3 regions of the Exiguobacterium sp. s39 genome follow, and region 3 is predicted to be linked to each of the others. Evidence: riboswitches for the same ligand, from Rfam matches in the RefSeq annotation. Region 3 holds a riboswitch; each other region holds the start of a gene.
The links. Region 3 has a riboswitch for thiamine pyrophosphate ahead of tenA (thiaminase II). Riboswitches for the same ligand answer to the same signal wherever they lie in the genome.
Positions count from the first base shown of each region.

Region 1: it holds a riboswitch for thiamine pyrophosphate, as region 3 does, so the genes downstream of both, thiD (bifunctional hydroxymethylpyrimidine kinase/phosphomethylpyrimidine kinase) here and tenA (thiaminase II) in region 3, are expected to answer to the same signal.
Region 2: it holds a riboswitch for thiamine pyrophosphate, as region 3 does, so the genes downstream of both, KNQ11_RS04980 (ECF transporter S component) here and tenA (thiaminase II) in region 3, are expected to answer to the same signal.

Region 1 covers NZ_JACSNA010000004.1:101,290-109,374, forward strand. Annotated here, with positions in the region: gene KNQ11_RS14975 (murein hydrolase activator EnvC family protein) at 1-505, shown strand, start outside; gene KNQ11_RS14980 (murein hydrolase activator EnvC family protein) at 709-1,986, shown strand; TPP riboswitch at 2,050-2,160, shown strand; gene thiD (bifunctional hydroxymethylpyrimidine kinase/phosphomethylpyrimidine kinase) at 2,276-3,079, shown strand; gene thiM (hydroxyethylthiazole kinase) at 3,060-3,827, shown strand; gene thiE (thiamine phosphate synthase) at 3,817-4,455, shown strand; gene KNQ11_RS15000 (hypothetical protein) at 4,467-4,910, shown strand; gene KNQ11_RS15005 (ArsR/SmtB family transcription factor) at 4,966-5,334, shown strand; gene KNQ11_RS15010 (CHASE3 domain-containing protein) at 5,380-6,018, opposite strand; gene KNQ11_RS15015 (YitT family protein) at 6,212-7,078, opposite strand; gene KNQ11_RS15020 (hypothetical protein) at 7,215-7,817, shown strand; gene KNQ11_RS15025 (formate/nitrite transporter family protein) at 8,001-8,085, shown strand, end outside.
Region 2 covers NZ_JACSNA010000001.1:937,687-945,771, forward strand. Annotated here, with positions in the region: gene KNQ11_RS04960 (DEAD/DEAH box helicase) at 1-940, shown strand, start outside; gene KNQ11_RS04965 (glycerol-3-phosphate acyltransferase) at 937-1,467, shown strand; gene KNQ11_RS04970 (GNAT family N-acetyltransferase) at 1,480-3,030, shown strand; gene KNQ11_RS04975 (50S ribosomal protein L25/general stress protein Ctc) at 3,321-3,998, shown strand; TPP riboswitch at 4,094-4,193, shown strand; gene KNQ11_RS04980 (ECF transporter S component) at 4,293-4,865, shown strand; gene KNQ11_RS04985 (ABC transporter ATP-binding protein) at 4,862-6,391, shown strand; gene KNQ11_RS04990 (energy-coupling factor transporter transmembrane component T family protein) at 6,363-7,085, shown strand; gene KNQ11_RS04995 (NAD(P)/FAD-dependent oxidoreductase) at 7,141-8,085, shown strand, end outside.
Region 3 covers NZ_JACSNA010000001.1:276,969-285,053, reverse strand. Annotated here, with positions in the region: gene KNQ11_RS01455 (class I SAM-dependent methyltransferase) at 1-633, opposite strand, end outside; gene KNQ11_RS01450 (sporulation protein) at 744-1,517, shown strand; gene KNQ11_RS01445 (glycoside hydrolase family 3 protein) at 1,726-3,642, shown strand; gene KNQ11_RS01440 (hypothetical protein) at 3,673-3,969, opposite strand; gene tenA (thiaminase II) at 4,021-4,716, opposite strand; TPP riboswitch at 4,790-4,896, opposite strand; gene KNQ11_RS01430 (DUF1002 domain-containing protein) at 5,090-5,971, shown strand; gene abc-f (ribosomal protection-like ABC-F family protein) at 6,248-8,047, shown strand.

The DNA.
Region 1 (8,085 bases), on a different contig from region 3:
AGCACCAAAACCATCTACACCAGCACCAGCTGCGCCTGCTCCAGCACCAGCTGCACCAAAACCAGCTGCACCAAAACCAGCACCATCATCAGGTGGTCTGTTCATTCATCCAACTGCTGGAACTGTTACACAAGGTTATGGTTCTGCAGGCGGAGAGAACGGATATACGTTCCATAACGGAATTGACTTTGGTGGTCCAGTCGGTACGCCGATCGTGGCAGCTGCAACAGGTACAGTCATTACAGCATCAGGTGGCGGACCTTACGGAAATCATGTCATGATCGCTCACCAATTGAACGGGAAGACATATACGACAGTATATGCTCACATGAGTTCACTCAATGCCCGTGCTGGTCAACGTGTCAGCCAAGGTCAACAAATTGGCGCGTTAGGTAGTACAGGAAATTCAACAGGACCACACCTCCACTTCGAAATTCACGTTGGTGGATACAGCTATAGTGCAACTGGTCCAGCTAACTCAGTCAATCCATTGTCGATGCTTTAATCGTAAAGAATCGTTGCGTATGCAACGGTTCTTTTTTTTGTCATTTTCAAAAAACAAATCGTATATTACAAAAAACCGTTTTCATTTGAAATGTAAATGAAATTTTTTTGAAACGATTACGGTGCTATAATCTATTTCAGATATGAGAGAAACTTGAATACTATAATAAAATATGAAAAAAACATAAGTGAGGAAAACGATATATGCTAAAAAAACTAATTTCTACCATTGTTTTAGGAGCATTACTTATAACAGGAACACAACCGATCGCAGCAGCGACCATTAAAGAAAAAAAAGCTGAAAATGCCGCTGAACAACGTAAACTTGAAAAAGCGATCAAAAAACAAGAAGCTAAAATCTCAAAAGAGCAACGTCAAATCAATCAAATTGACGCAGCAATCAACGAAAAGATTTTCCAAGTCTCTGAAAAAAATAAACAAATCGAACAGTTGAACGTTCGAATCGATGAGTTAAAGGCAGACATCGTCCGTTACGAAGAAATGTTACAGAAACAGGAAGAACTACTCGGTGATCGTTTGCGTGTTTTCCAAGAGAACGATGGAAATTCGATTAAATGGGAAGAAGTCATTTTTGGATCGAAGGATTTAGGTGATTTATTCAGCCGTGTCATGGCGGGGAAAAAAATCGCTGAGCAAGACGATAAAATGATTTCGGATTACATCGCAACGCAACAAAAATTAGGAGAAGCAAAACAAGCGCTCGTTGAGAAAAAAGCGGAGCAAATGCAAGAAAAGAAAGTATTGCTTGAACAAAAGAAAGCGTTAAAGCTTCAAATGAAAGAACGTAGTGCCACGCTGAAGAAATTACGAAAAGGGAAGACGAAGTTCACGACAGAACTGTTAGACGCAAAAGAACTTCAAGCGACTCTCGAAGCGCAAGAACGTGCAATTGCGGCAGCGAAGGCAGCTGCTAAAGCAGCGGCTGAAAAAGCAGCAGCGGAGAAAGCGGCAGCCGAAAAAGCCGCTAAAGCGAATGCTCAAGCAGCAAAACAAGCAGGTAAGAGTTCAGAATCAACTGATTCTGTTGCCCCGCCGGTTGTTTCGAGTGGAGGGAAATTCGTTCGACCGTCTTCTGGTGGAGTGTCACAAGGATTCGGACCAGCAAGCGGCGCGAACGGTTATACGTTCCACAACGGTGTTGATTTCAGTGGTTCGGTCGGATCTCCAATCGTCGCTGCAGCAGCTGGAACGGTCATTACAGCATCAGGTGGTGGACCTTACGGCAATCATGTCATGATTTCTCACTTCCTCGATGGACAAGTGTACACGACTGTCTACGCACATATGAGTTCATTATCGGTTCGTGCAGGACAAACGGTCTCTCAAGGTCAGCAAGTCGGGACACTTGGTAGTACAGGGAATTCAACAGGACCACACTTACATTTCGAACTACATGTCGGAGGCTATCAATACAGTGCCTCTTCTCCTCTAAATGCAGTCAATCCATTAGCATATCTGTAATCAAAACGGGCTTCGGCTCGTTTTTTTTTCTTCTCTATGCTACAGTAAAGGCGAAACGAATACTTGAGCAACTAGGGGAGCTGGAGGAATCCGGCTGAGAGGAAAACCAATCTGTTTTCGACCCTATTACCTGAACTGGATAATACCAGCGTAGGAAAGTTGAGCCGAACGGATACCGGAATGCGTATATAACGCTTTCGTATAGCGTCGACTGCTTTTTTACAGCGGTCGACGCTTTTTTTGTCGGTCACGACTCCCTTACATTGCTCGATGGGAAGGTGAAAAGAACATGAAACATGTACTGACGATTGCAGGATCCGACTCCGGTGGTGGAGCTGGGATTCAAGCAGATTTAAAAACCTTTTCGGCTTTAGGGGTTTATGGAATGAGCGTCCTGACAGCCGTCACGGCGCAAAATACGTTGGGTGTTCAAGCGGTGGAAGAGTTATCCCCAGAAATCGTAGATGCCCAGTTAACGTCGATTTTTTCAGACATTCGTGTCGATGCGATCAAAATCGGGATGGTCTCGAATGCGCAGACGATTCGAGTCATTGCTAGACATCTCCGCAAACAGACAGTTCCTATCATATTAGATCCCGTCATGGTCGCTAAAGGTGGTCATGCCCTGTTGCGGACGGAAGCTGAACAAGCATTGATTTCAGAACTTCTGCCGCTTGCGACACTCGTTACACCGAATTTACCGGAAGCGGAGCGGTTAACAGGACAATCAGTGACCAATCTAGAGGAAATGCAACTGGCGATGCATCAATTGGCTACACAGACAGGGGCAGTATTACTAAAAGGTGGACATCTCTCAGGAGCTGCAACGGATTTATTGTTTGATGGGGAAGTGGAACACCGTTTCACATCGGAACGGTTAGACAATCAACATACTCATGGAACTGGTTGTACCTTATCTGCAGCGATTGCAGCACGGATGGCGCTTGGAGAAGATTTACAAGATAGTGTACGACAGGCGAAAAACTATGTCACGGAGGCAATTCGTCATGGATTTGCTCTCGGACAAGGTATTGGACCGACACATCATTTTCACTCACTTTGGAGGGATACACATGTTTACGACCATTCTTGAACACAAACCACTCATTCACCATCTGACGAACACGGTTACGATCAACGACTGCGCAAACGTCACACTCGCTGTTGGAGCATCACCCGTCATGGCGGAAGACATTCGTGAAGTAGAAGAGATGGTTAGACTCGCACAAGCTCTTGTCTTAAACATTGGTACGATCGATGCAGACATGCAAGCAGCTCAACGACTCGCAGCACGTGAAGCGGGACGTTTGAATGTCCCGATCGTTCTTGATCCAGTTGGAGCAGGGGCAACGACATTACGTACTGCCTTTTCTAAAGAACTCATTGATCTCGGGTGTACGGTCATTAAAGGAAATGCTTCTGAAATCAAGACGTTACTTGGGGAAGATGGGCGAACTAAGGGAGTCGATGCTGCGGGAGATACAATGATGGATCGAGAAAGCATTCGTGCATTCGCTCGCAAACACAAATCTGTCCTCGTCGTGACAGGTCCGAACGACTATATCACGGATGGAACGCGCGAAATGGAATTACATGTAGGAACACCTCGTCTAGGAGATATCACGGGTACGGGCTGCATGACGGCCTCCTTGATTGCGAGCTTCCTCGGTGCAGGATATACAGCGTTTGAGGCGGCTGTTCACGGAACATTCGTCATGGGAAAAGCAGGAGAACAAGCAGCCTCCGCGCAAGGTCTTGGTGATTTTAAACGAGAGTTGTTCAATGCCATCAGCCTCATGACGGTACAAGATCTTGTGGAGGTGACAGAACGTGTCAATTGATTACTCCATCTATGCAGTGACGGATCGTCGGTACCATCCTGAAGTCGCGATCGAGACGGTCGTTGAGGAAGCCATTTTAGGTGGTGCAACGATCGTGCAATTACGGGAAAAAACAGCGCAAGGAAAGGAATTCTTTGATCAGGCAGTTCGGTTGAAAGCACTCACGGATCGGCACGACATTCCTTTGATCATCAATGATCGGATCGATATCGCGTTACTCGTCGGAGCTGGTTTGCATATCGGACAAGAAGACATTCCTTTAACCGCAGCACGTCGCCTTTTACCAGATGCCGTGATTGGTGTGTCGGTAGCAACCGTTGCACAAGCGATTGAAGCAGAACGAGACGGAGCATCTTATTTAGGCGTGGGGTCTCTATTTACGACGTCATCCAAAGCGGACGCTGATTCCATGTCGCATACGATGCTTCAGGCGATTCGGGAAGCTGTACGATTACCCCTAATCGGTATTGGTGGAATCACAGCAACGAATGTCTCTTCTCTGCCTATCCCGCTAGAAGGGTATGCCGTCATCTCAGAAATTTTTGCTAAAGAAGATCGGCAACTCGCTGCGCAGCAAATGACAGATGCTGTGCGTGAATGGCATCAATCACTTCAGAACAGGGTATAATCCGTTCAGAGGTGATTGTATTGAAATGGCAGACGATCCGTTTTCGCGGCTATTGGATTCGATATCGGTTAGAACCACAAATCATTCGAGTCGATAATCAGGGGATCTACCATCTAGGAAAAGTCTTATTTCCACATCCTAATCGTATATCTTATGAGATGGCCCTTTTATTGAAAGAAAAGTATGAAAGACGCTACAAACGTCCGTTGTATATTAAAACGAGCTCGATTGCGACGGAAATTTGGGGACATACTCATTTAGATATTTATTACCGGGCACTTCTTCATCTACCGATTCCGACGCGACTTCGTCAACGTTATACGAATCGATTAGAAAGCACGAAAGTCATTGACATCGGCGTACGCGCTGTCGATCAAAATCGAATTGTCTGGGATATTGGAGATTACGTAGGAGGATGGTTCGTGTTTTGGCTCATTCGCAGACGAATGCGCTGAACTTGCAATGTCCCGTTTCTCATGGTGCAATATAAGTAGAAACGAGGTGACGGACATGGACATTCCCCGTTGTGAAACGATTGCGATTGATGAACAACGTGCGTCTGAAATCGGACATATCGTTGATACGATTCCGACGCTTGAAATCGGAAAGCTATTTAAGATTCTTTCGGATGCGACACGACTGCGAATCGTTTATGCGCTGACGATCGAAGAAGAACTATGCGTTTGTGATGTCTCGGCCTCTGTCGACTGTTCGATCGCGACAGCGTCGCATCATCTTCGATCTTTGTTGAAACAAGGACTCGTCAAGTTTCGAAAAGACGGTAAAGTCGTCTATTATTCCTTGGATGACCATCATGTGTCATCGCTTGTACATATGGCGATGGAACATGTACAAGAGGGAAAAGCAATGCCTGAATGAGTCTTTAGAATAAACGAAAAGCGCAGCTTTAGCTGCGCTTTTCGTTTATTCTAAAGACGATTGTTCTGATCCTTTTGGAGCGAAGTGGTGGAAGAAAAAGACCGTGGCACTAATCAATAAAAAGGACAGGATGGAGAGACCAAGACACATCCATTTATATGTAGCGATTAAAGTATCTGATTGTTGTAATTTGGCTTGAAGCGTTTTATACAAATCATCTTTCACACGGGATAAGTCTTCGAGAATCGTTTGAGTCGTCTGAGTCGACTGTCTAGCAAGACGTTTTGCGGCTGTTGGACTTTGACGTTCATAGACAACAAACACGCGTTCAATCTCGGACTCCCAGACATTGTTGCGACGAAGAAGATCTTTAATCGTCCCTGGAGTAGTCGACGATTGGTTCAGACTATTGCGCAAATCATGGATTTTAGACGTTGAAAAGTAATATTGTTCGATATAACGATTATCTTCATACAATAAGAGACCACGAACCGCATTAGCACGATCTCGATTGTGTTCGACCAACTGATCTACCTGATTGATTAACGGTATATCATGATCCTTCATTTGCTCGGTCATCGTTGCAATCGTCCGATAACCGGATAACGCATAGATGATCGGGATAGAGGCGAATAAGCTGACCAAGAAAATCAGCAGAATACGCTGACGCCAAAGAGAGTGCATGCAATCATTCCTTTAAATAAAAGACATGTCATAAGCTTAACTACTATCGTAAAAAAAGTGAAGCCTGTCTATTTTTTGAATAGGGATAATGACTGAAAAAGTGAATAATACTCATAAAAAAGCAGGAAAGATGATGCAATACGAGAAGCTGTTTTAAGAAGATGAAAAAAGCACAGCTAAGCTGCGCTTGGTGTTAAAACGAATACGAATGTTCCTTGTAATTGCCGAAGACAGTGTGGATTTCCGAAAATGTAACGAATGCATTCGGTTCGACAGAAGAGACGATTTCTTGCAAACGGACGATTTCATTATTTTGAACGACGACATATACCATTTTTTTCGTTCGGTTGGAATATCCTCCACGTGCATCGAGAATCGTGACACCACGACCGAGTTCTTTTGTAATGACTTCATTGATTTCATCTGCTTTCTCACAAATGATGATACATTGCTTAGAAGCAGAATAGAAACTGTAAACCGTCTGAAGGGCTTTGGCACGAACAAAGCTCATGATGAGAGCATACATAACGTGTTTAAGATCAAATACCCACCATACAAGGATGTAGATGACAAGATCTTGCATCAGAAATATACGAGGAAGTGGCCAGTTATGAAAACGAGCAAAGAAAAACTTTCCGAGAATATCAAGCCCTCCAGTTGAAGCACCACCGAAGAAGATCAATGCCATTGCAAGACCAGAGACTAGACCAGCAAAGATGGAAGCGACGAGTGGATCGTTTAAAGATTCCGGAACGATTTGAGTCGGAATCCAGTCAATTAAAAAGGAAGAAGCAATGACGATAATTCCAGATAAGAACATGAATCGTTTGCGTAGGAAACGGAAACCTAAAAGGAAGAGGGGAATGTTTAAGAGCAATTGCGTTAATCCAATTGGCGTGTGGAAGAGCTCTTGAATAATGAGCGTGATCCCCATGATACCGCCTGATCCGATATCATTTGGAGATAGTAGTAGGCTGATGTAAAGGGAATACAGCAACGTACCAATGATTAAGAAACTGATTTTTTCAACTCTCTTTTTCTGTGGGTGTGTTGTAGTCATGGCAATATGATGAGTGACCTCATGCTCCTCCTTCTGTGAGTATCTGCATGCAAGAGTACGCTCATATGCATAAAATTTCAACCCTTCTTATGAAAAAAGATGAAAAAGGGTACGTTTTTTTAGGAAGGTGATGAAAATGAAGAAAATGTTATGGATTCTTGGTTGTATCTGCTTAGGAATACTAGTTGGGATTCGTCTTTTCGAACAACCCAATGAAAAAAATCAATCATCCATTTGGCATGCTGGTGATCTTGTAGCGAGACAAGTAGGTGCCTCGATGATGAATACGGTAGCGGTTCGTCAATTAGCCGAACAACTTCCGTTCTCATCAGAATTAAAACAGGTAGATGTCGAAGGAGAATCGTTACGTCTTGCCTATGAAGTGACAGGAAAAGAGCGACAAGCTTGGATTGGTACCGATACCGGAACACTACAAGTGAATCAGGATTTTTTGAAGGCTCGGTTATCTAAAGTTCTGATGCATCATACGCTTGTTTTATTTTCAACGATTCCTGATTTAACCGATCTTGAAATTCACTACACGGATCCGTATTCAGGTGCAGATTTTACGATGGACCGGAAAACATTCGACGCCTACACTCCGACCGATATCGAACGAGCTACTTCATCTTCTAGACGCTTTAATCGGGTTGTCATTGATGGTTATGTGCTCGATGCATCAAGGCGAAACACGTTCTTTGAACGCTTCGCATCACGACTACGAATTCAAACTAATTAGTTGTATAAAGCAAGAAAAGGCATTTTTCACAATCTCGACACAATGATATCGTTTACATCTCGTTCTTTTATAAAAACGATAAAACAGGTCTATTCAATACTTGAACATCTTTTAAGATGGAAGTATGATAATAAATGAACAAACATTGTGAAGTGTTGAACAAAAGAAAGAGAGGTTTCTACGATGAACGAGGTAGAAGCATTAGAAGGATTACGGAATAAAGCAATCAAGTCGACGCGCATGCTACAAATGCGTCCTCTCGAGTACT
Region 2 (8,085 bases), 660 kb from region 3:
GCGGCATCTGCAAGCAAAACGACGGTTCGCCTTAACGGGCACACCGCTCGAGAATCGACCGCGCGACATCTGGTCGATCTTCCATGTTCTGTTTCCAGAATTACTGCCGGATTTAGCGACGTTTGAGAAATGGTCGTTTGATGACATGCAACAGTTCATCCAACCGTTCTTATTACGGCGCGAGAAACAAGATGTCTTACAGGACTTACCGAAGAAACAGATCGAGCATCATTATGTCGAGCTCGGTCCGAACCAAAAACGGTTATATGCGTCGTATCTCGCCAAATTGCAACTCGAGACGCTGCAACACTTAGACGAGACGAAACGCGAAGATCGTTTGAAGTTACTGGCTGGATTAACGCGGTTGCGGCAAATTTGCAACGATCCAGGTTTATTCGTTGAGGGATACACAGGGGAAGCAACAAAACGAACGCGTCTGCTCTCATTAATTGCCGAAAAACGGGCAGCCGGAAAGCGGATCTTGATTTTCTCGCAGTATACACAAATGCTCGAACGCATTCGCTCGGATCTCGCGCAACGTCACCTCCCCCACTTCCTGTTGACGGGTGAGACACCACTCGAAGACCGGTTGGCGTTATGCGATCGGTTCAATGACGGTGAAGTCGATCTCTTCTTGATTTCCCTGAAAGCGGGTGGGACGGGATTGAATCTCGCAACTGCTGATACCGTCATCCTCTTTGACAGCTGGTGGAATCCGGCCGTCGAACAGCAAGCTGCCGATCGTGCTCACCGGCTTGGACAACAGTCCGACGTGACGGTCATCAAATTGCTGACACGCGGAACGATCGAAGAAAAGATGACGGAATTACAAGATCGAAAAGCTCAGATGGTCGATGCCGTCCTGACGGCTCCAGACAGTGATGCCCTGACCGTCAAGGAACTCGTACATCTCGTAGAAACAAAGGAGGAACATCGGTGATCCTTGATCTCCTGCTTGGTTACCTTATCGGTAGTATTCTTGGCGGTACGCTCTGGAAGTACGTCAGTCGTACCGATTTGGCACAGGTCGGTTCCGGAAACATCGGTGCCCGCAACGCCCATCGCGCTGGTGGGCTCCCGGCTTTTTTATTCGTGTACCTGTTTGATGCCGCGAAGACGGTTCTTGCACTACAGCTAACAGACGCATTTTATCCCGTCGCTCTTGCCGTACTTATCGGTCACTTGTTTCCGTTGTTTCATCCGCGACGCGGCGGTAAAGGGTATGCCGTATTTTCCGGAATCGTCTTCGCCATAACGCCGTGGGCATATCTTGCCGGACTAGGCATACTCGGTCTGTCTTATCTCGTAACGAAAGATAGCGTCAAAGCGGGGCTGATTCCGGTTGTTCTGCTCCCGTTACTCCCTGTCTACTTTAACGCGGGACCCATCAATATCTTGTGTACCGTTGCTGTAAGTCTACTTGTCCTGTGGGCTCATGATGCACTTCACAAGCCAGTCATTACATAAGGAGGACGTCTCATGATCGACTTTTCCATTGCTACCGCTTCGGACGCGGAAGCAATCCATGAACTGAACTACCTCACCTTCACGGAAGAGATTCCGCAACATCAACCGAACACCGAACGGAAACGGATTGACCGGTTTCATGATCAAAATACCTATCTGATCGGCAAGGAAGACGATCGACTCGTCGCGATGATTGCCATTCGGAAGCATCGCCCTTTTTCACTTGAAGAAAAAGGCGTGACGTTAGATGAGACACTGACGGACCCAGCGGAAATCCGCTTACTCAGCGTTCGTCCCGAGTACCGCAATAGTCGTACGTTCATGCAATTGATGCGCTTTTTGATGGTCTACTTGGAGCGGGAAACGATTGATCATGTCTATATCAGTGGTACGACACGGGAAGCTAAACTATATGCGCGGTTCGGCTTCACACCAATCGCAGCAACGCTTGGTAGTGGCGATGCCCAGTTCGTACCGATGTTGTTGTCGCGCGCAACATATGAACGATCCGTCATCGCGGACGTTTTACGTCCTCTGCATTTTCTAGCCGGTCCAGTCGAGGTTGCACCAACAGTCCGCCAAGCGGCACAACAAGCACCGCGTCCGCATCGGACGGCCTCGATGCGTCAGCTCGATCAAGATTTACGTGGTCGGATGTGTCAGTTGCTGGATTTGCCATATGTCTCGATGGCTGTTGGCAGTGGCACCCTCGCCAATGATATTGTCGCACAACAACTGAGTGGACATGGATTGATTCTAAACGGTGGCGAGTTCGGTCAACGCTTGATCGATCACGCGGCACGAGCAGGAAAGTCATTTGATATCCACCTGCTTCCGTCCGGTCACCCGATCGACTTGGAACAACTCGCAAGTCAACTGCATCAAACGGAGTACGACTGGATTTGGTTGACGCATTGTGAGACGTCTACGGGCGTTCTCTACGATCTCGATGCGGTAAAATCGCTATTAGATCAACGAACCGCACTCATCGTCGATGCGATCAGCGCCGTCGGGACCGGACGTTTCTCATACGCTGGCTGCAGATTCGTCACGACCGTCTCCGGAAAGGCAATTGGGGGTTTACCGGGTCTTGCGTTCATCGGTCATACAGACTGCATCCTACCTTCTCCACGTGTTCCACGTTATCTGGATCTCGGACTCTATGCGGAAGGCGTCGCCTTTTCCGGCTCATCGAACTTGTTGCTGGCTTGTCAGGCAGCGCTCGATGCCCTTGATCTCGATCAAGCAGCCATCAAGATGACCTATCTCGAACAAGCCGTTCGCGCTACTGGTTTCAACCTGCTTGCGACTCAAGAAGCGCAAGCGCCGGGAATTCTGACGATCGTTCATCCGTCGGCAACCGCTTTAGGAGACGCTCTTCGGATTCAGGGCTATCACGTCCAGTATGAAAGCGACTATCTCGTCCATAATCAATGGCTCCAAATCTCAACGATGGGACAGACGACGATGCGGCACATCGAACGTCTCATCCGTGTATTAGTCCGTGAAAACCAACGCATCACCATAAAAAATGAAAAAAATGAAAGACCTCTTAACCCTTGATTTCAAGCGGTTTGGAGGTCTTTCGACTTTAAAAAATAAAAATTAGAGGTTTAAGGATTTAAAACATAGGGGTATAAACTCACTAGCACCGCATCAAACCGGTGACTTACTCACACATGTTTCTCAATATCAGCGTAATGACCTGGGAGAGAAATGCAAAGTCACGAAAGCGTCAGATTCAAAAGAGTCTGAAACCGATTGTCTTAGCATATTTAAATTGTTCAGGACTTGTCCTGCTCCTACATTCATTACCTTTTGAGGGCTATACCAAATTCAAGGGGGAAATGAACATGTCAGTTAAATTAACAGCCGAAAAACGCGAGGTACGTCCACGCTCACTCCGTAAACAATTACGTCATGAAGGAAAAGCTCTTGGTGTCGTGTATGGTTACAAAGTGGAAAGTACACCAATCGCATTTGAAGAAAAAGAATTGCTTAAAATCGTTCGAGAAAACGGTGAGAACGTCTTGATTTCACTGAAACTCGACGGTAAAAATATTAACGTCTTGATCAACCGTCGTGATATGGATGTCTTCACACCAACTGTCGATCACGTTGAATTCATCGCCGTTAAAATGGATGAAGAGACAGAAGTTGAAGCAGATGTCGTACTCGTCGGCGAAGCAGCTGGCGCTAAAGTCGGTGGATTCCTGTCACAGACACTCTTTAAAGTAACAGTCGCAGCTACACCAGATAAATTACCAGAGAACGTCGAAGTCGACGTCACGAACCTCGAAATCGGCGATTCGATTTCTGTTGCTGATCTTCCAGAACAAAAAGATTTCCGTATCGTCACAGAAGGCGACATTCAAGTCGCAGCTGTCGTCGAATCAACGCTTGAACAAGAGCTTGAGGAAATCGAAGAAGCAGAAGCTGAGGCACAAGCGGAAGCTGGTGAAGACAACGAAGCGGAAGCTACGGAAGAGTCTTCAGAAGAAGCAAAAGAAGAGAACGAAGACAACAAATAAGTCGTTTGACGATACGCCCTTCGTGGCGTATCGTTTTTTTGTGTCTTGACAATAGACAGAAGATTGCCTAAAGTGAACAGCGTATCACCTATTACCATATCCACTAGGGGAGCCCATTTGGCTGAGACGATTCACTTCGGACCCTTCGAACCTGATCTAGTTCATACTAGCGTAGGAAAGTGGAGCGATCACATCCAATGACTCCTGCTGCGCGCAGTTTTTCTGAGGACCGCTCTCTTTTTTACGGAGGGCGGTCTTTTTGGCGTCTCCCCCATTCTAAGGAGGACGTACCTAATGCAAAACTGGAAAATGAAAGAAATCATGGTCATGATGATGCTCGCCGTCGCTTGCGGGGTCATCTATCTCGGTTGGTCAACACTCTGGTTACCGATGTCTGCGATCTTCGGACCTGTCGGTGCCAACTGGATGTTTGGGATCTGGATCATCGCGAGCCCGCTCGTCGCAGCAATCATTCAAAAACCAGGTGCCGCTCTCATCGCGGAAATCGTCGCGGCAGCCGTCGAGCTGTTCACGGGTAGTCACTTTGGTTTATCGGCTCTTCTCATCGGGGTATGCCAAGGGCTTGGTGCGGAACTCGTCTTTGCGATGACGCGTTATCGCCGTTATGACACCTGGACATTGATGTTATCGGGTGTTGGAGCCGCGATTGGTAGCATTGTCTATAGTCTGATCGCGAACGGATTCGGTTACTACACGACGACGACGTTGCTTGCGACAACTGGCTTACAATTGATTAGTGGCGCATTACTGGGCGGCTTGCTTGCAGCGATTCTCGTCCGTCGCCTTGTTGCGACCGGTGTCTTGAACGGGTTTGCGGCCGGACGTGCGAAACGGGAAGTCGCATGATTACTGTCGACGATCTCAGCATCCGCTACCCCGGTCAGATGAAGTCGGTGCTCGATCATGTATCGCTGACGATCGAACACGGAACGACCCTTCTGCTCGGACGAAGCGGGAGTGGCAAGACGACACTGCTTCATGCCCTAGCCGGACTGACACCAGAGACGATTGAAGTCGAACAGACGGGAACCGTTACCCGGTCCGGTTCGGTCGGAGTGCTATTCCAAAACCCAGAAGAACAGTTCTGCATGGAAACGATCGGACGCGAAATCGCTTTTAGCTTAGAAAACCGGTCGATTCCACGCGAAGAGATGGAGGAACGAATTGAACGCTTACTCGCACTCGTTGGTCTCCCTCTCCCCTTCTCGACACCAATCGCGAGTCTATCCGGGGGGATGAAACAACGCCTCGCGCTCGCTGCGGTCCTGGCACTTGAGCCGACGATCTTATTACTCGATGAACCAACGGCTCAGATTGACCCGATCGGGCAACACGAGCTGATGGCGTTGATCTTTCGGATTCAGAAAGAACACGATTTAACGATCGTCTTGATTGAACACCAACTCGATGTCTGTTTGCCATATATCGATCAGATCGTCTTACTTGAGGACGGATCGGTGACTGCAACGGCACATCCACAGGATTTGTTTCCGCAAGCTTATGAACATCTTCAATCGAAAGGGGTCGCTGTTCCATCTTTGTATCCGTATACGTTAGAGACGTTACCCATAGATGGACCACAAGCGGCGCGACTTCACGTGCTTCCCTCAGTCGCTACAGCAGGCACTCCCTTGTTACACGTCGCTGCATTATCGACGAAAGCACCTTATCCGCTGACCGATGCGACATTTTCCCTGAAGACGGGAGAATGGGTGATGCTGCTCGGGGCAAACGGATCCGGGAAAAGTACGTTGCTTGCAACACTCGGTCGGTTGCTCTCGCATCAAGGAACATATCGGTTCCAAGAACGTCCGGCTCAGCGTTACTCCCGGCGACGCTTTTATGAGCACGTTGGCTATGTCTTTCAACAACCGGATCTGCAGTTTCTCAAACTGACAGTCGAAGCGGAAATCGACTGGAGTCACCGGGCAGCGACGAGTGATGAGCGCACAGCGTTGCTCGAACGACTGGAACTCGCATCTGTCAAACAGCAGTCACCGCTTGCGCTTAGTACGGGGCAACAACGACGGCTCAGCGTCGCGACGATGCTCGGGCAGACGAAGGATGTGTTGTTGCTCGATGAACCGACGTTCGGACAGGACGGATTGACGACACGGCGGCTCATGGAACAGTTGTTGACGGAACAACAAAACGGAACGACACTCGTCATGGCAACACACGATATGGAACTCGTCGCCCGATACGCGGATCGTGTCCTCGTCATGGAGCAAGGCCGAATTGCCTTTGACGGAAGTCCGAGCGAGTTATTCGCTGATGTTCCGTTACTCGAACGCTGTCAGCTACAACGTCCACTTTCGTACCAATTCCAGGAGGTGAAGCGCCATGCAGACGAACGCGTCACCGTTCGCTAAACTCAATCCTGTCATCAAGGGTAGCGGATTGTTTTTGATCATGTTTGCCTTGATTGCAACGAACGACTGGATCAAGACGTTGGTGTTCCTGAGTTTTGCTATCGCGCTGCTACTCCTCTCCGGGTGGGGTCCTCGCGATTTCTTGAAACGACTCGCACCTTACAGTCTATTATTCTTATTGACGTTCTGGATGATGGCAGCCTTCGGCAAAGGAACGAATCCTCTATGGTCGTTTGGTTGGTTTCATGTCACATCGGAAAGTGTCATGCACGGCTGGTTACTTGCCTTACGGATGGCAACGTTCGTCTGCTTAAGTTTCGCTTTCGTCACGACGACCGATGCGACCCGGTTCGTGATGAGCTTGATTCACCAAGCAAAGGTGTCGCCTCGCTTCGCGTACGGATTTCTTGCCGGGATCCGCTTTCTTCCACATTTGATCGAAGAAGTTCGCGTCTTACGGCAAGTCCGGATGATTCAGAACGTTCACAGTCGCTTTCCTGGTGATGCGTTCCTATCAATCGGCTTACCGCTCTTCTCGCGATCGATCCAGCGGGCAGAACGGATGGCGATCGCTTTCGAAGCCCGTCATTTTTCAGCAGAACGGACATATTATGAAGTGCCAGTCGTTCAGCGCCAGGATGTTATCTATCTCATGGTCATCCTCCTGTTCATCAGTCTTGTCTTTTGGCTATGATTACCGCCACCCGTATCCGGGTACATTCTAGCAAGACAGATTGAAGGAGAACGACATGAAACGAATCCTTTTGATTGGTGCAGGACACGCTCACCTGCATTGCATTACCAATGGACCCACAGAAGACGTCGAGTGGCTGATTTTAAATGCCTCGACGTACCAATATTACTCGGGCATGTACTCCGGACTTGCTGACGGAACGTACGATATCGATGAGATCCGTATCGACGTCGCCGCACTGTGTCGCGCCAATGATAAACAGTTCATCGAAGAGACCGTCATCAAAATCGACCCCGATGAAAAGCTCGTCTTCGGTGCATCCGGCAGACGCTACACCTATGACGTCGTCTCGACGAATATTGGCTCGTTCGATTGGGCGGAAGATACGACACGATTATCGATTAAACCGAACTACCGGTTACCCGATACATTAAAGCGTCTGCAACAAGCAAAGCGTCCAGTCTTGATTGGAAGTGGTGCAGCGGCCGTCGAGATGGCGGCGTCCTTAAAAGCAGCGGGTGTACCGATCACACTGATCACGGATCCAGAGTTACTTTCAAGACACCCCGCAGCGGAAGCGATTGCGAGACGGTTAAAAGAACTCGATGTATATTGGATCCGAGAACGTCCAATAGATGACGAACCACCACTCCGCTTCAAGCATCACTCTCCAATCGAGTCGGATGCGATCATCCGCTTAACGGGTGCGAAAGCACCGGCATTGTTTGCAGACAGCAAGCTCTATACGGAAGACGGGTTCCTACTCGTCAATGAACAGTTGCAAGCGCTCAATCATCCAAGTCTGTTTGCTGCGGGTGACGCGGCGACCCTCGTCGCCTATCCCGATATTCCAAAGAACGGTGTCACAGCTGTCCGGCAAGCACCAATCTTACTAGCAAATCTCTTACGGTACGTCCAGGAAGAGGCACTGCAAACCTATCGTCCGCAAACGAACTATTTGACGATTTTATCGATGGGACCACGTCATGCAGTTTCAATG
Region 3 (8,085 bases):
ACCTGTCACTTCGAGGTCGAATCCTTTGACGACTTTTAGATAATGATAGAGAGCAAACGTCAAATACGATTTTCCGCATCCGAAGTCCAAGATCCGGAGTTTTTTTCCTTTTGGCAAGGCAGCAATGCTATCCTCGACAAATTCAAGAAAGCGATTGATTTGTTTAAACTTATCGTACTTCTGTTTTTTGACTTGACCCGCTTCCGTCATGACGCCTAAGCGAATCAGAAACGGAACCGGCACACCGTCTTCTAATAGATAGGTTTTTTTGCGGTCATGCGACAAGAGAGCTTTCATCGGCTCCTTTTTGGATGTCTTGAGCGCGACTTTCAGCTTTTTCGAGAGCTGGAATTGCCATTCCTCTTCTTCAAAACGGAATAAGAATTGGCGGAATTCCGTGAACCAGTCATCGAGTCGCCCGACGAAATCGTCAATTAAAATATTTTCATGCTTCATAACGCGTTCAAATTGAAACTCTACCTGCATCATCACCGTATCTCTTAATAGAATCGGTTTTACCTTGATTCGTCGGAGATCATTTGATTTTTGACGCGGATTACTTATCGTTGCATGGATCAGTGTTCCTTGCGTGATTTGCGAGGCAAGACTCGCTTTTAATTCATGTAGTTCCACTAGTCGTCCCGTCCTTTTCTGATGTTCTTTCGAAACTGTAGCAAATTCGTACCTGTTCGACAAGTTTACACGCTTCATCATTCGTACGTAATCAAAAGGAGGAATTCATCATGTTCAAAAAAATTCTATCGCAAATCGGAATTGGTGCTGCTACGGTCGATACACGCTTGACGGATGACCGCTGTGAACCAGGCGGTCAAATTCACGGTGTCGTCCATATCAAAGGCGGAAACGTCGATCAAGAAATTGATCGAATTTATCTTGAATTCAACACGCAGTACAAACAAGAAGTCAATGATAGCACGACGTTTACGACCTTTACGCTCGACCGATTTGCCTTAAATGAAGCGAAGTTCACGATTGAAGCGGGTGTCGAGCGGGAAATTCCCTTTACATTACGCGTCCCGCTGAATACGCCACTCTCCGTCAGTCAATCGAAATCGTGGATCGAGACGGGACTCGACATCGCTCAAGCCGTCGATCCATCTGACCGTGACGCTGTCATCGTCGAAGCAAACCGCTACCAAGCAACAGTCTTAGATGCAATGGAGTCACTTGGCTTCCGATTGAAAAAAGCCGACACGGAAAAATTACCTGGACGATTCCGGAAAGATTTACCGATTGCTCAGGAGCTTGAATATTCAGCTCGCAATACACACTACGCTCATAAACTGGATGAGATTGAAATCATCATGCTTCAAGACGGGTCTGGGATTGATTTAATCGTCCAAGTCGATCGTCGTGCGCACAGTCTCGGATCATTGTTCAGTGAAATGGCTGGTGCGGATGAGTCAATGATCAAACTGCGTCTGTCCAATAGTGAATTGCAGGATCAATCGTTCGTCGAACGTCAGCTGACAAGCATCGTGGAACGCTATAGCTGATCAATCGATCGACTTTACTTGAAAGTGATTCCTCTTCAGGGGGAGTCACTTTTTTTCATTCAAGTCAGTCTGTCTAAAAACACGTTTGAAATTTATTTCAATTTGAAATCGTTTACAAATAAAATATTGTTTTAAAACAAACACCTTGCTATACTGTCCGTATTGAAAAGAATTCCAGTCACGGTTTGACTAAAGGAGGACGTACATCATGAAAAAAATCGGACAGTTCACGTTAACAGCCGGACTCGCAGCAGTACTCGTCTCAAGTAGTTTACCCGTCATGGCAGAGGCAGGATCTTCAGCCGATCGGATCAGTCACAAAATCGACACGATGACACTCGAACAAAAAATCGGGCAGATGATCATGCCGGACTTCCGACAGTGGAATGGCAGCAATCATACGTCGCTTGCCCCAGAAGTCGCGAACATCATCGATCGCTATGATTTAGGCGGCGTCATCTTGTTTGCTGAGAACGTCAGCGAAACCGAACAGACGACGAAACTCGTTCATGATCTGCAAGAAGTCGTCAAACAAGACGACAGCAACGATATTCCGCTGTTCGTCACGATCGACCAAGAAGGCGGCATCGTCACTCGGCTCGGAACAGGAACGAACTTACCCGGCAATATGGCGTTAGGTGCGACCCGTAGTAGTGCATATGCGAATGATGCCGGTCACATCATCGGTTCGGAACTGCGTGCACTCGGCATCAATGTCAACTTCGGTCCGGATCTTGATGTCAACAGCAACCCTGGAAATCCCGTCATCGGTGTCCGCTCGTTCTCGAGTGATCCGGAGCTCGTCGGCACACTCGGTTCCGCTTTGATGAAGGGAATTCAGTCTGAAGGTGTCGCGGCGACCGCCAAACACTTCCCGGGTCACGGCGATACGGCGACCGATTCCCACTATGGATTACCGGTCGTTGACCGATCCCTGCAGGAGCTAGAACAAGTCGAGCTCGTACCGTTCAAGCGAGCTATTGCTGAAGACATCGATATGATCATGACAGGACACATCGGGATGCCGCAAATCGAACCTGAAGTCGTCACGTCGACAAATGGTACCTTCCCTTTACCTGCGACGTTATCGGATGATGTCATCACGGGCGTACTGCGCGAAAAACTTGGCTACGATGGCATCGTCATCACAGACGCGTTGAACATGCAGGCGATCGCCGACAACTTCACGGAATCAGAAGCCGTCTTAAAGACGTTTGACGCTGGAGTCGACATCGCGCTCATGCCGACGATCCTTCGTTCCGAGCAAGATGTCACAAAGCTCGATCAGATTTTCAAGGATGTGATCGCAGCAGTCAAAGATGGTCGCCTCTCAGAGGAACGGATCGATCAATCGGTTGAGCGGATTCTGACACTGAAAGCAGAACGCGGAATTTGGAACGGTACGACTGACACGACATCCCTAGCTGAAAAAATCGCGCAATCGAACCAAATCGTCGGTAGTCCCGAGCATAAAGCAAAAGAACGTGCGATGACGGAAGCCGCGGTCACACTCGTGAAAAATTATCAGCGGACCTTACCATTCAAACCGAAAAAGAACGCAAATGTTCTTGTGATCGCTCCTGCGGCGGATCAAACGGACAGCATGAAAAAAACGATCGCTTCCCTACCGAAGAATCGGAACTGGCACGTGATGACAGCGAATTACTCGGCTACTACGCTACCGCTCGACCAAAACCCGACATTACGGGCGCAACTCGATGCAGCAGATTACATCATCGTCGGTTCCAACGTCAACACGAGTGCTAAACTACTACCTACTGCACCAGAACAAGCGATTCCGGCTTCGATCTTCCGCTATGCGAAACAAACGGATACACCATCCGTCCTGCTCAGTCTCCGTAACCCATACGATGTCGCCGTTCAACCGGACGCACCGGCACACGTCCTCGTCTATGGCTTCAAAGGCGATCCAAACGGTCCAGACTCCGAAGCAGGCAATCTAAAATCAGCGGGACCGAACCTGCCTGCAGGTATCCGAGCGATCTTCGGAACGTTCAAACCGCAAGGCACTTTACCGGTTGATGTGCCGGTCTTTCAGAACGGTGTCTTTACCGATCAACTGCATCTCGAATTCGGTGACGGCTTTAAAAACTGGAAAAAATGATGACGTGATACACCAAAAGACCGAAGCTCCTTAAAGGATGCCTCGGTCTTTTAATGATTGATACGGATATTCAGTTTCTTCTTTCGCACGATGGTAGACGCGGTATAACCAATAAGTCAGCAGTGCATAGACGACGATGACAAGAACAGCAGAAATATAGCTTCCCATGCTATACGCTACCTTGAAGTTTCGAGTCGATGCGGATATACCGGATAACACAATCAACGTTGGGATGATAAGTCCTACAAATCTTACTTTGACTTTACCAAGCATTCGTTGCATAGCATATGCCGCGAGGATCACGAGTGCGATGACTACGATTTCCATTCCAATCCCTACTTTCACCAGATGGTATTCCTAATTCTACCATCTACTGGTTTAAGAAGATACCGGGCGTGCTGGAATCTTTTCGTAGACCGACGTGAACGTCTCTTCCGTCCACCCCATGTGCCAGAAGAGTAACTCATAGTAACAACTTGTCACGAAATGACGTTTCATCCGCTCGCGTTCCATCGGGCTCGCTTGTTCCGCCAGCGCATCAAGCCGTGCAATCTGTTCAAAGACGACCTTTTCAAACCATTCCGAGCTGTACGTGTCGATCCATTGCTGATAGATTTTTTCTTCCGGAGTACACGTCAGTAATTGCTGTCCGACTTCATAATACAACCAGTAACATGGCAAGATGGCAGCAATCGTCTCACCGAGCGTTCCTTCACTCGCATGATGCATGTGGGAGACATACGCATATGCTGTCGGTGCCGGTTCAAATGCTTCAAGATCTGCTTCCGTAATACCGAGCGGCTCAAAAAATGATTGATGTAAGCTCAACTCTGCCTCGTAAGTCGAAGTAGCATGCTCGGCAAGTGTCGCGATCGTCGCGAAGTCGTCTGCTTTTGACGCTGCCTTCGCTTGAATCTTCGCAAAGTGTTTTAAGTAATAGGCATCCTGCATGACGTAATGCCGAAATTTCGAGAGCGGTAACGTCCCCTCCCCGATTCCTTGTACAAATGGGTGCGTAAAACTACTATCCCAATACGCTTGTGCCGCTTGTTTGATTTCTTGTGTGAATGTCATGATCTCATCCTCCTCGTTTAGTATGAAACGAAAAAACACCACCCCGAAACACACGGGCATGGCGCAAGAAGAACAAGACTTGACGCCACTTCCCTCCGTAAGTACGAACTTAATCAGGTTCAAAGGGTCCGAACGTCTTCGTTCGTCTCAGTCGGTCTACCGACTCCCCTAGTGGTCATTATTCGATTCCCATCCACTATAGCATGCTGAAAATGGAAGTCAAGTTGTCCTCTTTTCGCTATACTATGGAGTGTCAGAAGACGGATGCCGTCTCCATCTACAGACCGATTCCGAACTTCTTTCGTTCTCGTACACTAACTTTAGTACCTGATACTATAATTCATTCTGTTACTTACAATTGGAGGATTTCATTATGCATACACCAACAAAAATCATGGCGTCAGCCGTTATCGCTTCTGCTCTATTACTCCCGACAGCCGCATCTGCCGAACAAGTCGTCGATAAGACGATCGTCACACTCGGGGAGTCGCTCGGCGCAAAGGATAAAGCATGGGTGCTTTCCCGTCTCAATGCACCGGAAGGCATCACACCGATCATCGCCACTTCTGCTGACGAAGAAAAATATCTCGGGAAAAACATTCCACAGTCGCAAAAAGGTGGCAACATGTATTCGTCGGCTAAGATCGAACTGACGGAAAAAGGTGATGGACTTTCCGTCTCGACGGAGAACATCACATGGGTGACAAAGGATATGTATCTCAACGCTCTCGTCACAGCGGGTGTCAAAGATGCCGATATCACGATCACTTCTCCCTACAAGGTGACCGGGACATCGGCACTGACAGGAATCATGAAAGCGTACGATCAAACTTCCGCTGAGACTGGAATTAAGTTAAGTGACGAACGCAAGGATTTAGCACAGCAAGAATTATCGGTCACATCAGACGTCGGAAAAACGGTCGGCACGGATAAAGTCGCTGACTTAATGAATGAGATCAAGGCTGAGATCGCCAATCAAAAACCGGAAACCAAAGTCGAGATCGAAAACCTGATCGTCCAAGTCATTCAAAACAACAATATCCAGTTGTCTGACGCACAAATGGACCGGTTGACGAATCTATTCAATCAAATGGAGCAAGCGAACATCAACTGGGGACAAATCGAGAGTGGTTTGAAAAATGCGGGGCAAGACATCCACGCGTTCGCAACATCAGAAGAAACGAAAGGTTTCTTCGCTAAATTATTCGATGGACTCAGTGACTTCTTCAGTTCAATCGCTGGCGTGTTCAAATAATTCAGACTTCCGTAACTGACAAAAAAATAGTAAACTAGAGATATCTGAAACGAAAGGTGGTGTGAAAAGATGGACTTTGCCGCGTGCAAACACTGGTTGATGGAACAATTGTATCTGTTGCGCGCGATTTTTCATGGAATGGCGTTCTAAGGCACCCGTCTGCCCTTTTTTAGAACTTCATGATTGAAAAATACAGCAAAGCGCATCTTTCACACGTGATGGAGAGTGCTATTTGCGCTCTCCTTTTTTTGATGCGCGCGAAAGGATCAATTGATTATGATGATTTGCGACATTCAACACCTAACCAAACAATTCGGAGGCGAAACGATCTTAACGGATGTTTCCCTCTTCTTAAACGAACACGACCGTGTCGGTCTAATTGGACGAAACGGGAGTGGCAAGACGACATTACTCCGCTTGCTCGCTCGCCTTGAGCAACCGGACGGTGGTGTCATCTATCAAAAGAGCGGTTTGACGATCGGCTATTTGGAACAACTTCCTGTATATAGTGAGACGATGACCGGACTCGACGTCCTTTGGACAGCGTTTGAAGACATCCTCGCGATCCGTTCTCGGATGCAACAGTTGGAGCAAATGATGGCGACAGCACCAGAGAATCTGGATGCGTTACTCGCACGATATGCGGAAGCGACGAATGCGTTCGAACAAAAGGATGGCTATCTACTCGACTCGAAAATCGAGCGCATGGTGAACGGGTTACACCTTCGTCCGTTACTCACTCGTCCTTTCCACCAGTTGAGCGGTGGTGAACAGACGAAGATTTGTCTCGGTCGCATGTTACTCATGGAGCCAAATCTGCTCATTCTTGACGAACCGACGAACCATCTTGATTTAGCTGCCGTGGAATGGCTAGAGCAGTTCTTACGGGACTACACAGGAACCATCCTGCTCGTCTCTCACGACCGGGTCTTCTTAGACGCCGTCGTCACCTCGATCGTTGAACTCGAGGACGGTGAACTGACAACCTATATAGGGAATTACAGCGCGTTCGTCGTCGAACGAGAACGTCGCTTGATGGAACAGTTCCACGCCTACCAAGAGCAACAGAAAAAAATAAAGAAAATGAAGGAAGCGATTCGTCGACTCCGGCAATGGGCAAACGAAGCGTCTCCACCGAGTGAGAAATTATTCCGTAAAGCAAAATCAATGGAACGAGCACTCGAGCGGATCGAACGGATTAAACGACCACAACTCGAAGCCAAAACCGCTGATGTCTCCTTCTCTTCCACTGATCACACGAGCCAAGTCGTCTTTCGCGCTGAAGAACTCTCGTTTGCTTACGGAATTCGCCACATTTTTGATGACGTCTCGTTCGAGATCATGGCACAGGATCGGATCGCGATCGTCGGAACGAATGGGAGTGGGAAATCGACGTTGCTCTCACTGCTGCTTGACGAATTATCACCAGAGGCAGGCACACTCACGCGTGGACCATCGAATCGGATCGGTTACCTGTCCCAGCATGCCCATTTCGAGGAGGACGCGCGGTTAATCGACTGGTTTAGAGACCGGATTGCCGTTCCAGAAGCGGAAGCCCGCCATATCCTAGCCCGGTTCCTGTTCTTTGGACCAACTGTCTTTCGGTCCATTTTGTCACTGAGCGGAGGCGAACGTGTGCGATTGCAACTCGCCGTCCTCGTTCATTCGTCGGTCAATGTATTAATTCTCGACGAGCCGACGAACCATCTCGATATTGAATCAAGAGAGACACTCGAAGAAGCACTCGAGAATTTTTCTGGTACATTGATTGCCGTCTCACACGACCGCTATTTCTTAAATCGGCTTTTTCCGCAGATCCTGTGGCTCGAAAATGGTCTGACGCGTTATCATGGTACGTATGCGTATGCTCAACAGAAGCGTACTGAGTTCGCTACGTCTTCCTCACTCCACGTAACCCCTCAAAAACCAAAACGCTTGTCACAACATGAGTTAGAAGTGCAGATCGAGCGGCTTGAACAGAAATTAGCAAAACGTGAAAAACCGACCGATACCGTTTCTAAAAGCATCCAACAGCAACTCGATGACCTATACGAACAATTGCTACAGTATGGATGATTTAGCTTTACTTGCCTGTCACTCTCGATACCGAGAGT